DNA from 4 places in the Streptomyces sp. NPDC086787 genome. Region 1 is predicted to be linked to each of the others. Evidence: riboswitches for the same ligand, from Rfam matches in the RefSeq annotation. Region 1 holds a riboswitch; each other region holds the start of a gene.
The links. A riboswitch is a leader RNA that binds a small molecule or an ion and turns the genes downstream of it on or off. The one in region 1 is predicted to bind cyclic di-AMP.
Positions count from the first base shown of each region.

Region 2: it holds a riboswitch for cyclic di-AMP, as region 1 does, so the genes downstream of both, ACIPK3_RS24750 (C40 family peptidase) here and ACIPK3_RS30090 (transglycosylase SLT domain-containing protein) in region 1, are expected to answer to the same signal.
Region 3: it holds a riboswitch for cyclic di-AMP, as region 1 does, so the genes downstream of both, ACIPK3_RS07970 (NlpC/P60 family protein) here and ACIPK3_RS30090 (transglycosylase SLT domain-containing protein) in region 1, are expected to answer to the same signal.
Region 4: it holds a riboswitch for cyclic di-AMP, as region 1 does, so the genes downstream of both, ACIPK3_RS16100 (transglycosylase family protein) here and ACIPK3_RS30090 (transglycosylase SLT domain-containing protein) in region 1, are expected to answer to the same signal.

Region 1 is NZ_JBIVBC010000018.1:94,780-98,629, forward strand. It holds gene fahA (fumarylacetoacetase) at 1-630, opposite strand, end outside; gene ACIPK3_RS30085 (HAD family hydrolase) at 811-1,614, shown strand; gene ACIPK3_RS30090 (transglycosylase SLT domain-containing protein) at 1,636-2,106, opposite strand; cyclic di-AMP (ydaO/yuaA leader) riboswitch at 2,112-2,332, opposite strand; gene ACIPK3_RS30095 (polyprenyl synthetase family protein) at 2,820-3,830, shown strand.
Region 2 is NZ_JBIVBC010000011.1:188,003-191,852, forward strand. It holds gene ACIPK3_RS24735 (DUF397 domain-containing protein) at 66-290, opposite strand; gene ACIPK3_RS24740 (helix-turn-helix domain-containing protein) at 307-1,173, opposite strand; gene ACIPK3_RS24745 (ATP-binding protein) at 1,387-1,845, shown strand; gene ACIPK3_RS24750 (C40 family peptidase) at 1,935-2,408, opposite strand; cyclic di-AMP (ydaO/yuaA leader) riboswitch at 2,412-2,634, opposite strand; gene ACIPK3_RS24755 (hypothetical protein) at 2,939-3,247, opposite strand; gene ACIPK3_RS24760 (ATP-dependent Clp protease proteolytic subunit) at 3,254-3,850, opposite strand, start outside.
Region 3 is NZ_JBIVBC010000002.1:380,740-384,589, reverse strand. It holds gene ACIPK3_RS07975 (DUF1996 domain-containing protein) at 1-679, opposite strand, end outside; cyclic di-AMP (ydaO/yuaA leader) riboswitch at 1,025-1,202, shown strand; gene ACIPK3_RS07970 (NlpC/P60 family protein) at 1,211-2,650, shown strand; gene ACIPK3_RS07965 (FAD-dependent oxidoreductase) at 2,807-3,850, shown strand, end outside.
Region 4 is NZ_JBIVBC010000005.1:398,960-402,809, reverse strand. It holds gene eno (phosphopyruvate hydratase) at 1-822, opposite strand, end outside; gene ACIPK3_RS16100 (transglycosylase family protein) at 1,129-1,827, opposite strand; cyclic di-AMP (ydaO/yuaA leader) riboswitch at 1,832-2,000, opposite strand; gene ACIPK3_RS16095 (transglycosylase family protein) at 2,182-3,228, opposite strand; gene ACIPK3_RS16090 (cytochrome P450) at 3,355-3,850, opposite strand, start outside.

The sequences.
Region 1 (3,850 bases):
CAGTGGCACCGGGCGGCCGCGCTCCGAGGGCACGCCCACCACGAAGCCGACCTCGGCCTCGATGTCCAGCCGGACGGACGGGCCGAAGACGGGCACCGGGTCGTTCGGTCCCTTGCGCTGCCCGGACGGCCGTACGACGTCCGTGTCCGACACCACGACGGTGCCGGAGCGCCCGTGGTAGCCGATCGGCAGGTGCTTCCAGTTGGGCGTCAGCGTGTCGACGGCGTCGGGGCGGAACATCTGTCCCACGTTCCGCGCGTGGTTCTCCGACGCGTAGAAGTCGACGTAGTCGGCGACCTCGAACGGCAGGTGCAGGGTCACCGAGGACAGCGGGTGGAAGAGCGGCTCGATCACCTCGCGGTGCGAGGGCACGGTCACCCACGCGGTCAGCGCCCGCCGGATGTCCGACCACGCCGTACGGCCCGCGGCGAGCAGCGGGTTCAGGGTCGGGCGGGCCAGCAGGGAGGCGTACGGGGAGCCGAGCGCGTGCGCCGCCGCGCCCGCGTCGAGCACGTGGTCACCGAGGCGGACGCCGACGGTCCGTTCCCCGCCGCCGGGGGGTGAGAACACGCCGTAGGGAAGGTTGTGCGGGCCGAAGGGGTCGCCCTCAGGGACGTCGAAGGGGGGCATGGGGTGCTGCCTCGCTCTCATCCGTGCCAAGCATGGCCATCCGTTCCATGTGGTCTGGCCACACGTTACGGGTCGCCGGCCGCTCTTGGGCAGTGCCACCCGCCTGGTCGCAACTGCTCGGGGAGGCCGGGGAGTACGGCGGGCTTCGCGTCACGCTGATCACTCTGGAACACTCGGATCATGGCCGCGCCTCCCGTTCATACGCTCATCGCCACCGATCTGGACGGGACGCTTCTGCGCGGCGACGACACGTTCTCCGGGCGGTCCCGGGCGGCACTGGCACGGGCGGCGCGGGCGGGCGCCCGGCATCTGGTGGTGACGGGGCGCCCGGCGCCCAAGGTACGGACGCTGCTGGCGGACCTCGGATGCACGGGGCCGGCGGTGTGCGGCCAGGGCGCGCAACTGTACGACGCCGACACGGACCGCCTGTTGTGGTCGGTCACCCTGGACCGGGAACTGGCGGAGACCGCGCTCGGCAAGATCGAGGCCGAGGTGGGACAGGTGTACGCGGCCGTCGACCAGGACGGGGTGGCGGGGCTCACGCTGATCGAGCCCGGCTACCGCATGCCCCGTCCGGCCCTGCCCGCCGTACGGGTCGGACGGCGCGACGAGCTGTGGGTCGCGCCCATCAGCAAGGTTCTGGTGCGCCATGACGCCCTGTCCGACGACGAGTTGGCCGAGGCGGCACGGGCGGCGGTGGGCTCACTGGCGACGGTGACCATGTCCGGGCCCGGGACCGTGGAACTCCAGCCCCACGGCGTCACCAAGGCGACGGGCCTGGCGCTGGCCGCCGAGTGTCTCGGGCTGAGCCGTGAACAGGCCGTCGCGTTCGGGGACATGCCCAACGACATCCCAATGTTCGACTGGGCCGCCCACGGCGTCGCCATGGCCAACGCCCACCCCGCGCTCAAGGCGGTGGCGGACGAGGTCACCACGTCGAACGAGGACGACGGCGTCGCCGTCGTCCTCGAAAGACTCTTCTGACCCGGATCCGTCAGTACGCGCTCAGTACGCGCTGTTGACGTTGTCGATCGAGCCGTACCGCTTGGCGGCGTAGTTGCAGGCGGCGGTGATGTTCGCGACCGGGTCGTAGGGGTCGAAGGAGGTTCCGGCCACGTGGTACGCGTTGAACGTCGGGTCGATGACCTGGAGCAGGCCCTTCGACGGGATGCCCTTGGCCGCGTTGGAGTCCCAGAGGTTGATGGCCCTCGGGTTGCCGGACGACTCGCGCATGACGTTCTTGTGGATGCCGTTGTACGTGCCGGGTATGTGCTTCTCCGCCATGATCGCGAGGGACTCGCGGATCCAGCCGTCGAGGTTGTTCGGGTACCCGGCGAGGGTGGTGGAGGGCGTCGTGGCGGCCGAGGCGGCGTTCGCGCAGACGAGGGGGAGGGTGAGCACCGCGGCTCCGGTGCCGGCGAAGGCGATCCGGCGGACGAGGCGGGCGGTGCGTCGGGGCTGAGCGGCAGCGGGCATGGCGATATTCCTCTCCGTCGCCTGCGAGGTGAGCTGTCGGGTTCGGGCGGGAGGTGCCCGGCCGTGCCTCCGTCGTGAGGGGAGGGGTACGGCTTCACCCCTAGCCGTTCCGTGCGACGTGTGTCGTCCGGCCCGGCGACTTACCTGGTTCCCCCGCTCCTGCCTACGTGAATGTGTTCGCGGATCGGTTGCGTCGGACGGTGGCAGGATTCGGCGTCCGTTCGACGTGCCGGGAAGCTATGCGACAGCACATGTCGGCATCAAGTACCTGTTTCGTGGAACATCCCATTTGACCTTGATCTGAGGCGTATGGGGCACTTGATCCTTTGCGACCGCCAACCCTCAACTCGCTTGCGACAGAAGGGTGGAGGTGGATACCGGGAGGTGCGGGACGGCATCGGCCCCGCGTGACCCAATTCACGGAATAACAAGCACGGCAAATCGGACATGCAGGTCACGGGGGGTTTCGCGGGGTCCGCGCGAGGCACTCGTCAGGGGCGGAGTAAGTGAGTCCGCATTGCGGCGAATGGGTAAATATCCATCCATATCATTCGATCAAGAACATACCGGTCGTGATCCGAAACCGCCCGGGCTGTAACGGTGGGCGCTATCGGTGATCGAAACCTGACCGGATACGCTGACTTGAGTGGTGGCAGCGACCTATCGACAAACCGTGTGATCACCGGCAGACACCAGCAGACAGGAGACCCCTCGTGACCGTCGTCGGGCCGTTCGGGCTGAGCGTGCGGGACCAGGCTCTGGAAGCCGATGTCCAGGCCGGATTGGCGGCCGTCGAGGAAGGTTTGCTCGAAGCCACCAAGAGCGAGGTCCCCTTCATCACGGAGGCCGCACAGCATCTGGTGAAGGCGGGCGGCAAGAGGTTCCGGCCGCTGCTGGTGATGCTCGCGGCCCGTTTCGGCGACCCGTACGCGCCGGGTGTCGTCCCGTCCGCCGTGGTCGTCGAGCTGACCCACCTCGCGACGCTCTACCACGACGACGTGATGGACGAGGCGGCGGTGCGCCGCGGCGTGGACAGCGCCAACACCCGCTGGGGGAACTCGGTCGCCGTCCTCACCGGCGACTTCCTGTTCGCCCGCGCCTCGCAGATCCTCGCCGACCTCGGCCCCGAGGCGGTACGGGTACAGGCCCTCGCGTTCGAGCGGCTGGTCACCGGACAGATCCTGGAGACCGCGGGGCCGTCCGACGGCCGCGACCCGGTCGAGCACTACCTGGACGTGCTGGGCGGCAAGACGGGGTCGCTGGTGGCCGTGTCCTGCCGGTTCGGGGCGATGATGTCGGGCGCCGACGAGACGGTCGTGGACGTGCTCACCCAGTACGGCGAGCGGCTCGGCGTCGCCTTCCAGCTGGCCGACGACGTGCTGGACATCGCGTCCGACTCGCGCGAGTCGGGGAAGACGCCCGGCACCGACCTGCGGGAGGGCATCCCGACGCTCCCCGTGCTGCGGCTGCGGGAGCGGGCGGCCCGGCTCGGCCTGGCCGAGGACATCGCGCTCTGCGAACTGCTCGACTCCGACCTCACCGACGACGCCCGGCACGCGGAGGCGCTGACCGCCCTGCGCACGCATCCGGCGCTGGAGCAGGCACGCCGCGACACCGTGCGCTACGCCAAGGAGGCGCGGGCGGCGCTGGCCCCGCTGCCCGAGTGCGACTCGAAGACCGCCCTGACCGAGCTGTGCGACGCGGTGGTGCACCGGGCGGGCTGACGGCCGGCCCCGCCCCTCCG
Region 2 (3,850 bases), on a different contig from region 1:
CCGTGCACCGCCTGGGCGGACACTGAGTCAGTGGCGGTGGGGCGGCGCTCCGGGGGGTACGGGGGTCAGCGGAGCGCTGCCAGGAAGCCGGTCCAGCTCCCGGCGGAGAACAGCAGCGCCGGCCCGGAGGGGGTCTTGGAGTCGCGTACGGCGAGCAGTCCGGTCAGCGGGCCGGAGCGCGGCCGTGCCGTCTCCACGCAGTTGTTCGCTCCCGTGCTGTAGCTGCTGCGCAGCCAGCGCACGCCGTGCAGCTCGGTACTGGAGGGCAGGTGCCGAGCCAGTGCGGTCATGGTGCCTCCTTACGCGTTATGCGCCGTCGCCCAGCCCGGCGAGGAAATCCATCGATTCCTCGGGTGAAAGGGCGTGGCCCTGAAGGGTTTTGAAGGCCTCGGAGTAGGCCCGGAGGTCGTCCTTCTGTTCGAGATAGAGGCTACTCGTCAACTGGTCGAGAACAACCACGTCCAGATCGGAAGTGCGCGGAAATGACAAAATAACGAAAGGTCCGGTGATGCCGATGTGGGCGCCGGCGGCGAACGGCAGCACCTGAAGCCGTACCTGGGGCAGCCGCGCCGCCTGAGCCAGCCGCTCCAACTGCCCCGCCATCACCTCCGGACCGCCGACCTGCCGGTGCAGCACGGCCTCGTCCAGTACGGCGCTCAGCTTCAGCGGCGGATCCGACCGCAGCACGTCCTGGCGGGCCAGCCGCACCGCCACCAGCGCGTCGAGCCGCTGTTCGGCGTCGTCGCCCGGGCGTACGGCCGCCCTGGTCACCGCACGTGCGTAGGCCGGGGTCTGGAGAAGTCCGGGGACCACCGACGTCTCAAGTGTGCGCATCGTGCTCGCCTGTGACTCCAGGCTGATGAAGTCCCGGTAGGCGGGCGGAAGCACCCCGCGGTAGGCGTGCGACCAGTGGTGTCGGCCGCCCATGTCGTCCGCGCCCGCCAATACCATGATCAGTTCGCGCAGTTGGCGGTCCGTCAGCCCGTAAGCGTCCAGGAGTAACCGCACATCGGCCGGTTTCACTCCACTCGCGCCCGTCTCGACACGGCTTACCTTCGACTGGTGCCAGCCCACCAGCCGGGCCGCCTCACCGCTGGTGAGACCCGCCCCGGTGCGCAGCATGCGCAGTTCGGCGCCGAGTTTCCGGCGGCGCACCGCGGGACCGTTCTGCATGGACTACTCCCTACTCCACCCGGGCCGCCCAAATACGCTCTGCCGTCGCAGAGTTCACCGCATCGAGCGACAGATATATGCACATCTTGGCGGATCGATACCCGTGGCCGGGGCGGTGGTGGCAGTCTGGCGGCGAAGCACCAGTCCGGGACCGTACTCGAACCATCCGCAGCGTGTCGGACTCCGGTCCCGCGTGAAAGGGACGACGTCGCCATGGCAGATCATTTGGAAGCGTCCGTAACTCTGCCGAGCGATCCCGTCTCGGTCGCCGCGGCCCGCTCCTACGTACTGGGAACCCTCGCGGAATGGGGTCTGCCGTCGGACACCGAGGTGGCCGACACCATCCGGCTCATCGTCTCGGAACTCGCCACCAACGCCGTGCAGCACACCTTCGGGCAGTCGCCCACGTTCACGGTGGACATCGTGCTCGACCGCGCGGAGCGGCTGAGCATCGGCGTCACCGACAGTCATCCGCGCTTCCCCAAGCGGCTACCCGCTGCCGTGCAGCAGGACAACGGCCGGGGCATGGTGATCATCCGCTGGCTGACCGCGGAGTGCGGCGGCAGACTCTGCGTCCGGCCCACGCGGGAGGGCGGCAAGACCGTGGCCATCGAACTGCCGTGGACCGTGACCGCCCAGCCGCTGACGGCCGCGGGGCAGCAGGACCCCTGACCGGCGCCGGGAGGCGCCGGGGAGGCGCGGGGGACGGGCCGGGCCCGAGGGGGCGACGCCGCGATGCGAGCCGCCGCCCCCTCGGCGGTTCAGCCGACCCGGCCGTACCAGACGCTCTTCGTCCAGATCTTCTGCAGTCTCACCACGTCCCCGCTCTTCGGGGCGTGCCAGATCTTCCCCTTACCGGCGTAGATCCCCACGTGGTACACGTTGGATCCCGAGTGGAAGAAGACCAGGTCGCCGGCCCTGCGGTGCCCGGACGAGACGTGGTGCGTCTTGTTGTACTGCTGGGCGGCCGTGCGGGGCAGGCTCTTGCCCGCCTTCTTGAACGAGTAGAGCGTCAGCCCCGAGCAGTCGAACCGTCGCGGACCGCTGGCGCCCCACTTGTACGGGGCGCCCTTCTTCGAAGCCGCGATCTGGAGTGCCTTCGTAGCCGTCGTCGCCGCCGCGGCGTCGGACGCCATGCCCGGAACCACGATCGAGCCGCCCACTGCGGCGATGGTCAGGGCCGAGGCCGTACCGGCACGGGCCATGAGCGACGGGACACGATTGAGCGCAGTCATGCGCAACCCTTCGTCAGCCGCCTGTGAAGGATGACCTGTCGGATTCGGGCTGGCGAAGTAGCCCGGCCGCGTTGCCGCGGCTTCACCCCAAGGGACGCTCAGAACGAACAGATGAACCAGCGAACATCCGTTCCGGCGACCCGTCTTGCTTGGGTCCTCCACTCCTGCCGATCCACTCCTGTCGACCGGTCATCCGGGAGGCGGCAGGACTCGGCGTCCACCCGGACCGCCCCGCCGCTGTGGCGGGGGCTTGTCGTCAGACAGGGATCTTCACTCACCCGTGTCCGAAAAACCCAATGGAATCGGGGATTTGTGGGGTTACTCACCACTCACCCGTTCGGGTGGACATTGCTGTGTTCGAGTCATGGTCGAGAGGGCGAACGGCCCCCGGACCAGCGGCGGAGTACCCCACCGTCCGGCTCTGACAGGCGTGTTGCGCAACTCCTACGGGCTCACGAACGGACGCTCGGCTACGCCGTACGGGGGTAAGCCTTCTGGGCCGTTTCAACACCCTTGCGGACGAACGGAAGTCAGCCCGTCCGGCTCGGCGGAACGGTGACCCGGGCGGTTCGGCGCTCCCCGTCCAGCACCCGCATCGCCCGCGCCAGGGTGGCCGCGTGCAGTTCCGACTCACCCCGCCGGTGCATGACGGCCAGCGCGTCGCGCAGCGCCGTCGCCGCGGACACCAGGGCCTGGGCGGCCCGCAGCCCGCTGTACGTGCCCTCCTGCTGCGCCGGGTTGATCCGGCCCAGCAGGTCGACCGCGTCGAGGTAGCGGTCGACGAGTTCGCCCTCGGCCCGGGTCAGGGCGGGCAGCGGCGGCAGTTCCGGCGGCAGCATCGGCGGTCACCTCTCGCCCGGCGCGGTGCGGGACGCCTCGCGGCTCGTTACGACCCCGTCCGCCAGCCCGTACTCCAGTGCGCCCCGCGCGTCGAGGACGAGGTCACGCTCCAGGTCCTCGTGCACCTGCTCCGGGGTGCGCCCCGTGTACCGGGCGAGAAGTTCCTCGAGTCGCGCGCGGACCCGCTCCAACTCCCGGGCCCGGATCGCCAGGTCGCTCGGCTGACCTTCCGTCGGTTCGGGCAGCGACGGCTGCCGCAGCAGCACGCGCGCGCCCGGCAGTACGAACCGTTTGCCCGGCGTACCGGCGGCGAGCAGCACCGCGGCGGACGGGCCGGCCTGCCCGAGGCAGACCGTCTCCACGTCACAGCCGACGTACCGCATCGTGTCGTGGATCGCGGTCATCGCGCTGAACGAGCCGCCCGGGGAGTTGATGTAGAGCGAGATGCCGCGGTCCGGGCTCGCGTACTCGAGATGCATGAGCTGCGCGACCACATCGTTCGCCGAGACCTCGTCGATCGGCGCGCCGAGCAGCACGATCCGCTCCTCCAGCAGCTTCGCGTACGGATCGAGCGCGCGGGTGGACGTGTGTGCGGACGTACG
Region 3 (3,850 bases), on a different contig from region 1:
TGAACAGGCCGTTCGCGTTGACGCCACAGCTGCTGCTGAAGCTGCCCTGGGAGGCGCCGGCCTGCGGGGCGGGGGCCTGTGCGTTGGGCTGGACGGAGTTGATGTCCGCGTAGTCCGCGGCCACCGGGCCGTTACCGGCCTGCCCGCCGTTGTTCTGGCCTTGACCGCCCTGGTCCTGGCCACCCTGGTTCTGCCCCTGGTCCTGGCCGCCCTGGTTCTGGCCCTGGTCCTGAGCGCCGCCGCCCTGGTTCTGGTCGCCGTTCTGCTGGTTCTGGTTGCCGGACGGCTGGAGCGTGCACGCCGCCTGGTCGTCCAGCCCCTCGGGGCGGTCGCCCGCCTGGTCGATGGCGTCCCCGATGCGGTCGATCGTCTCGGACCGCTTCTCCTTCAGCGGGTTCATGACACTGTCGTCGGCGGACCACGACTCCTGCCGCTGCTCCTGCGCGGACTGCTGGAGTTGCTGGTATGCCGCGGCGATCTGCTGGTCGAGCTGGGCGAGTTGCCGGTCCACCTCCGTCCTGGCCCCTTCCGGTACCTGGGTCAGCCGGTTCCCCACGTCCGGGCAGTTGATCGTCCAGGCTCCCCCGGAGAGGACCCGGTTGCCGTTCGACTGGTCCGAGCCGCTCTCACTGGCGGAGGCGTAGATGTTGGCCGCGATCAGCCCTCCTCCGCCCAGCATCAGCGCGACCGCTGCGAATGTCGCGCGTCGTGCGCCTGTCGGCCGCCTGCGCGTGTTGCGTCCCACGAAGTACCCCTGCGTCTCATCGGATCCGGGTGGCATGGAAATCCTCAGAAATCCTTAACCGCCTCATACGGATCCCCGGGCACAGGTGTTCAGCCGTCGCACGGATTCACCTCGACCGAACGGAAATCCGCTCCTGTGCGTCACCTCGACACCGAACCTCCGGGCGAACATCACAAATACGTATCGGACATATCGCGCTTCAACCTTCACACGAGGTCCACAAGTTGGCTAGGTTGACGCCCAGGCCTCACGGCATCCCCCGGCGAACCCCGCCGAACCGCGTGGCCTCCGCCGAGTCCGGTGCCCCATCCAGGCGACCGGAGCCGGGGACCCAACCGACATTGGGGTGAATCGGCTCGACCGCCCGCCCGGGCGAGGGCCGTAGGGCACGCCTTCCGAAACGAAACGACCGCCCGAACCCGACAGCTAACTCGGTAGGCGGAGCACGGAAGGAGTACGTCTCCCATGGCGCCGGACAGCCGCGACGAGGTTCGCCAGCGGATCAACACCCTTTACGACCGGGCCGAGAACGCCACGGGGAACTTCAACGCCACCCGTGCCATGTCGGCCGGGTCGCGGACCCGAGGGGTACCGCTGCGCAAGCCGGCGGGAGCGGGGGCCGATCCCGGTGTCGACGCCATGACCCGCCAGTGGTTCGACACCGCGCGCGGGAAACGGGGCCCGTCCGTCCCCGCCGCGCTCCCCGCGGACCGGATGCCTCGGCAACGCACGTCCGGGAGCCGTTCCACGGCAGCGTCGGGCGGCGCCCTCCCGGGAGCCGAACCGGAACTCACCGACCGCGCCCTCCGGGACCTCGGGCTTGCGCCGGAACTGCCGGAACTGACCGCGGGAGCACCCGGGCGCGCCGTGGCCGAGTTGCCCGGGGGTCGGGCGACAGCCGAGTTGCCGAGCGGCCGAGCGATCGCCGAGTTGCCCGGCAGTCCTGCCGCCGCGCTGCCCGCCGTGCCCGAACCCCGGCGGGAGCCGACCCGCGTCCGCCCCTCCCCGGCGGCGGCCAAGGCAGAGAACCAGCGGAAACTCGCGGCCGCCAGTGACGTGCTGTCGCGTCACGCCCTGCGGCACCCCGCTCCGATCGCCGCGATCGAGGCTCCGCCGGTGCGGGAGTCCTGGTTCCCGGCACAGCAGTCGAGCACGCCGGACACGTTCGCCTCCGGCGGTGTCCCGGCCATCGCTCCGCCGAGCCCCGCGAACGTCCCCGACCCGCTCACGGACCCCCTGACCGACACCGGCCCCCTCACCTTCGCCACCAACCCGAGCCCCTTCACCGACACCGGCGCCCTGCCCGTCGTCCCCCTCACCGACACCGGAACGTACGCCCCTGTCACGGGCCCGGTCCCAAGTCTCTACCCCGACACCGCCGTCTACACCCCCGTCGCGACCCCCGACCCCCTCACGGACCCCCTGACCGACACCGGCCCCCTCACCTTCGCCACCAACCCGAGCCCCTTCACCGACACCGGCGCCCTGCCCGTCGTCCCCGTCACCGGGACGTACGCCCCCGCGGCCGTGCCGCAGTCGACATTCGCCGGGAAGGCCACGAAGGCGCTCGAGTTCGCCCGGGCGCAGATCGGAAAGCCCTGTCTCTGGGGTGCGACCGGGCCGGACTCGTACGACTGCTCCAGCCTGACCCAGGCCGCCTGGAAGGTCGCCGGTGTCGCGCTGCCGCGTTCGGCGGCGGACCAGGCCGGTGCGGGCACACCCGTCTCGACGGCCGAGATCCAGGCCGGTGACCTCATCGTGTTCTTCGACAACGCGACCCACGTCGGCATCTCCACCGGCAACGGCATGATGGTCCACGCGCCGGGCCCGGGAGCGTTCATCCGGGAGGAGTCGATCTACGGCGCCGGGGAGTCGGCGATCCGCGCGGTGGTGCGGCCCGCATGACCCCGTGACTCCCGGGACACGTGAGCCCTTCGGGGCGCGGACCCTCATAAGGTGGGCTTATGAGGTCATAGAGTGGACCCGCATACAAAGTTAGGTCTGCCTTAGTTTAGGCTTCCACTTCGAGACGCTTGTTGATCTCTCGAAGGGAACCTGATCATGCCGCGCCCCCTGCGGGTAGCCATCGTCGGAGCCGGCCCCGCCGGGATCTACGCCGCCGACGCCCTGCTCAAGTCCGAGGTGGCCGCCGCACCCGGTGTGTCCATCGACCTCTTCGAGCGGATGCCCGCCCCCTTCGGCCTGATCCGCTACGGCGTGGCCCCCGACCACCCGCGCATCAAGGGCATCATCACGGCGCTCCATCAGGTGCTCGACAAGCCGCAGATCCGTCTCTTCGGCAATGTCGACTACCCCACCGACATCAACCTGGACGATCTGCGTGCGTTCTACGACGCGGTGATCTTCTCGACCGGCGCGACGGCGGACCGCGACCTGTCCATACCCGGCGTGGACCTCGACGGCTCGTACGGCGCCGCCGACTTCGTCTCCTGGTACGACGGCCACCCGGACGTGCCCCGCACCTGGCCCCTGGAGGCGGAGAAGGTGGCGGTGCTCGGCGTCGGCAACGTCGCCCTCGACGTGGCGCGCGTTCTCGCCAAGACCGCGGACGAGCTGCTGCCCACCGAGATCCCGCCGAACGTCTACGACGGTCTCAAGGCGAACAAGGCGCTGGAGATCCACGTCTTCGGCCGCCGCGGGCCCGCGCAGGCGAAGTTCAGCCCGCTGGAGCTCCGGGAGCTGGACCACTCCCCCACCATCGAGGTCATCGTCGACCCCGAGGACATCGACTACGACGCGGGCTCGATCGAGACCCGGCGCGGCAACAAGCAGGCCGACATGGTCGCCAAGACCCTGGAGAACTGGGCGATCCGCGACACCGGCGACCGGCCGCACAAGCTGTTCCTGCACTTCTTCGAGTCACCGGCCGAGATCCTCGGCGAGGACGGCAAGGTCGTCGGCCTGCGCACCGAGCGCACCGCCCTCGACGGCACCGGCAACGTCAAGGGCACCGGCGAGTTCAAGGACTGGGACGTCACTGCGGTGTACCGCGCCGTCGGATACCTGTCCGAGAAGCTCCCCAAGCTGCCGTGGGACCTCGGCTCGGGCACGGTCCCGGACGAGGGCGGCCGTGTCATCGAGGAG
Region 4 (3,850 bases), on a different contig from region 1:
CTCCTCGTAGTACTCGGTCATCTCGGCGGCCGAGCGGGACTTGCCCTCGAACTCGTACTTGCCGTCCTTGTAGAACTCGGACGCGGCGACGTCGAGCGCGAGCGCGATCTGCTCGCCCGGGACGTAACCGGCCAGCTTGATGGCCTCGAGGATGAGGTCGAGCGCCTCACGGTTGGAGCCGAGGTCGGGGGCGAAGCCGCCCTCGTCGCCGAGACCGGTGGACAGTCCCTTGCCCTTCAGGACCTTCTTGAGGGTGTGGTAGACCTCGGCGCCCCAGCGCAGCGCCTCGGAGAAGGACTCCGCGCCGATCGGGGCGATCATGAACTCCTGGATGTCCACGTTGGAGTCGGCGTGCGAGCCGCCGTTCAGGATGTTCATCATCGGCACCGGCAGCAGGTGCGCGTTCGGGCCGCCCAGGTAGCGGAAGAGGGGCAGGTCGCTGGCCTCGGCTGCGGCGTGGGCGACGGCGAGGGAGACGCCGAGGATGGCGTTGGCACCCAGCGAGCCCTTGTTGTCGGTGGCGTCCAGGTCGAACATCGCCTGGTCGATCAGGCGCTGCTCGGTGGCGTCGTAGCCGACCAGCTCGGGGCCGATCTGCTCGATCACGGCGAGGACGGCCTTCTCGACGCCCTTGCCGAGGTAGCGGTTCTGGTCGCCGTCACGGAGCTCGACGGCCTCGAAGGCACCGGTGGAGGCGCCGGACGGAACGGCGGCACGACCCGTGCTGCCGTCGTCGAGGCCGACCTCGACCTCGACCGTGGGGTTGCCTCGGGAGTCCAGGATTTCCCGGGCTACGACGACGTCGATGGACGGCACGAGCATCTCCTTCTTGGGATGTGACGCTGGAAGTGCGGGGCTGGTGTGCCTTGCGCCTAGAGCCTATCCGTCCCGGGAGCGTCGGCCATCGACCGACCGCCCCATGGACAGGGAGACCGCAGGAACAGGGAGACCGTACACATTGTTCCACGACGGAACAAAGAGGGGCGGCAATTCGCGAGACGGAGCGGCAGTGCGGGAGACACGAACGCGGGAGACAGAACAGAACCCCGCCCCGGTGCGTGCGGGGGAACACGCGCCGGGGCGGGGAGACCGGGGGGGGCGGGGAGCCCGTGGGGACGGGGGTGTCCGTCAGCCCAGGTGCAGCTGCTGACCCGGGTAGATGAGGTCCGCGTCCTTGATGATGTCGTCGTTCCGCTCGAACAGCTTCTGCCAGCCGCCGCGCACCTTGTGCTTCGCGGCGATGGAGCTGAGGGTGTCGCCCTTGACGACCCGGTACTCGCCGTCGCCCTTCTTGACCTTCTCACCGGTCGGGGTGGTGACGGTCTTCGGCTTGGGCTTGGCGGTGTGCTTGCTCGGGGCCGGGCGGTCGACGGAGCGGGAGGCGGCCTTGGGCTCGGCGGAGCGGTCGGCGGACTTCGTGGTGTTAGACGCGGAGCCGCCGGTGTAGGCGGCGCGGGACAGACCCTTGCCGCAGACCGGCCAGGCACCCTTGCCCTGTCCGGCGAGGACCTTCTCGGCGATCTCGATCTGCTGCGACTTGGTCGCCTTGTCGGCGGTGGCGGCGTACTTCGTGCCGCCGTAACCGGCCCAGGTGGAGGCCGAGAACTGGACGCCGCCGTAGAAGCCGTTACCGGTGTTGATCGACCAGTTGCCGCCGGACTCGCACTGGGCGACGGCGTCCCACTCGGAGGCGGTGGCGGCGGAGGCGGTACCGGAGGCCACCAGCGGAGCGGCGACAGCGGCGCCGGTCACTCCGGCGATCGCGATGACGCGAGCGTGGACGGGCCTGGAGGGACGGCGGTGCTTGCCCTTGGCGGAAAACAGCATGTTGGGATCCCCTCACCGACGCCTGCGAGGTGAGCTGTCGGGTTCGGGCCGGTTGAGTTGCCCGGCCACTCCTCCCCCTGGGAGATGTGGCTCCACCCCTAGCCGCCCCGGTCAACTGTCCGGCGCGGCACTTACCTTGGGTCCCCCGCTCCTGCCTGCGGCGCTTGCGCGTCGTCTGTTCCCGTGCGGCCGCTGGCAGGATTCGGCGTTGCGACAGCCGGGGCTCGTGATGGCGAGCGGTCCTGACCGTAGACAGGCGCCCGGGGGATTTTCAAAGACGATCAGGGCTTCTGAGACTCATCCCACACTTTCACCAAACCGGACATTATATGCGAACAAGGGCGCCAACTTGCCCTATTCGCCGTCCGTTTCGGTACCGATTTCCAGGGTCTGACCGGGCATGATGGCGTTCGGGTCGCCTCCGATGGCGACCTTGTTGGCGGCGTAGAGCGCACGCCATCCGCCGTCCACGTCAAGGGAGTCGGCGATGGAGCAGAGGGTGTCGCCGACGCGCACCGTGTAGCTCTGCGAGGCATGTCGGCCCGACGACGCGGGGCCCTGTCCGCTTGCTTCACTTTCGTCCGCACTCGCGCCCCGGTGACGACCGCCGGCCGCGGCACCGGTGTCGACCAGGTTCCAAGACCCGGCCTCCTCGGCCGATTTGTCCGAGTCGGAGGTGGCGCCCTCGGTGGGCGAGCCGTCACCCTCCTGCGAACCGTCCGCCCCGGAAGGTGCCGACTTGTCCGACTTTGCTGAGCCGTCGGAATCGGCGGACCCGGCGGGGTCGCCCTTCTTGTCGGCACCCTCACCCGCGTCGGCGTCCGACGACGAGGAGCCCGGCACCGAGGAGCCCGGCGCCTTGGACGAGTCACCCGAGTCGGGTGAGCCGGAGGGGGTGGAGGGGGTGGAGGGGGTGCCGGAAGCACCAGAAGAACCGGACAAACCGGAAGAACCAGACGAACCCGAGGAGCCGTCCGCGTCGGGCGACGCGGACCCTACGCCCGTGTCCACGTCGACGGACCCGGAGTTCGAGGTGAGCCCGGAGAGTAGAGCGCAGGTGGCCCAGTGGGCGGTGCCCTTGCGGTCGAGGATCCGCTCGGCGACGGCTATCTGCTGCGAACGGCTGGCCTCGTCCGGGCTGGCCGCGTAGTCGAGACCGCCGTACTCGTCCCAGTCGTCCTGGGACAGCTGGAGTCCGCCGTAGTAGCCGTTGCCGGTGTTGGCGCTCCAGGAGCCGCCGCTCTCGCACTCGGCCACCTTGTCCCATGTGGTGCCCTCGGCCGCGCTGGCGCTCGCCGCGCCGAGCAGCGGGATGGCGATGGCGGAGCCGGCCACTCCCGCCGCCACGAGGAGAGCCGGAGCCTGACGGGGGCGACGGTGACGACCGTTCCCGGAGAGCATGCGGAGACCTTTCGCGCGACAGCGGTGACCGGTGCGGCACGCGAAACCCATGTGCCGCACTGACGAGTGAACGTATCCACTGACGATCACTTGTCACAAGTTCATGCCGCGCAGATCACGTGAAGATCACATAGTTGAAGGTTCATCACCTTCGGGCCGGACGGGAGTGAACTCCACCGGCAAGGTGCGCAGCCCCCGCATGATGAGCCCGCCGCGCCACCGCAGTTCGGCCGGATCCACCGCGAGCCGGAGATCGGGGAGGCGGGTGAGCAGGGTGGCGAGCGCGGTCTGCCCCTCGAGGCGGGCGAGCGGCGCCCCGACGCAGTAGTGGATGCCGTGGCCGTATCCAAGATGCTGGTTGTCGCGTCGTCCGAGATCGAGGACGTCCGGGTCGGCGAACCGCTCCGGGTCCCGGTCGGCGGCGGCGAGCACGACGAGCACCGGATCGCCGGGCGCGATGTGCTGCCCGCCGATGGTGAGCGGCTCGGTCGCGAACCGCCAGGTGGCCAGCTCGACCGGTCCGTCGTACCGCAGGAGTTCCTCCACCCCGGTCTCCAGGAGGTCCCGTTCGTTGCGGGCGAGCGACTCCTGGAGGCGGTTCCGCTGCCCGGGGTGGGTCAGC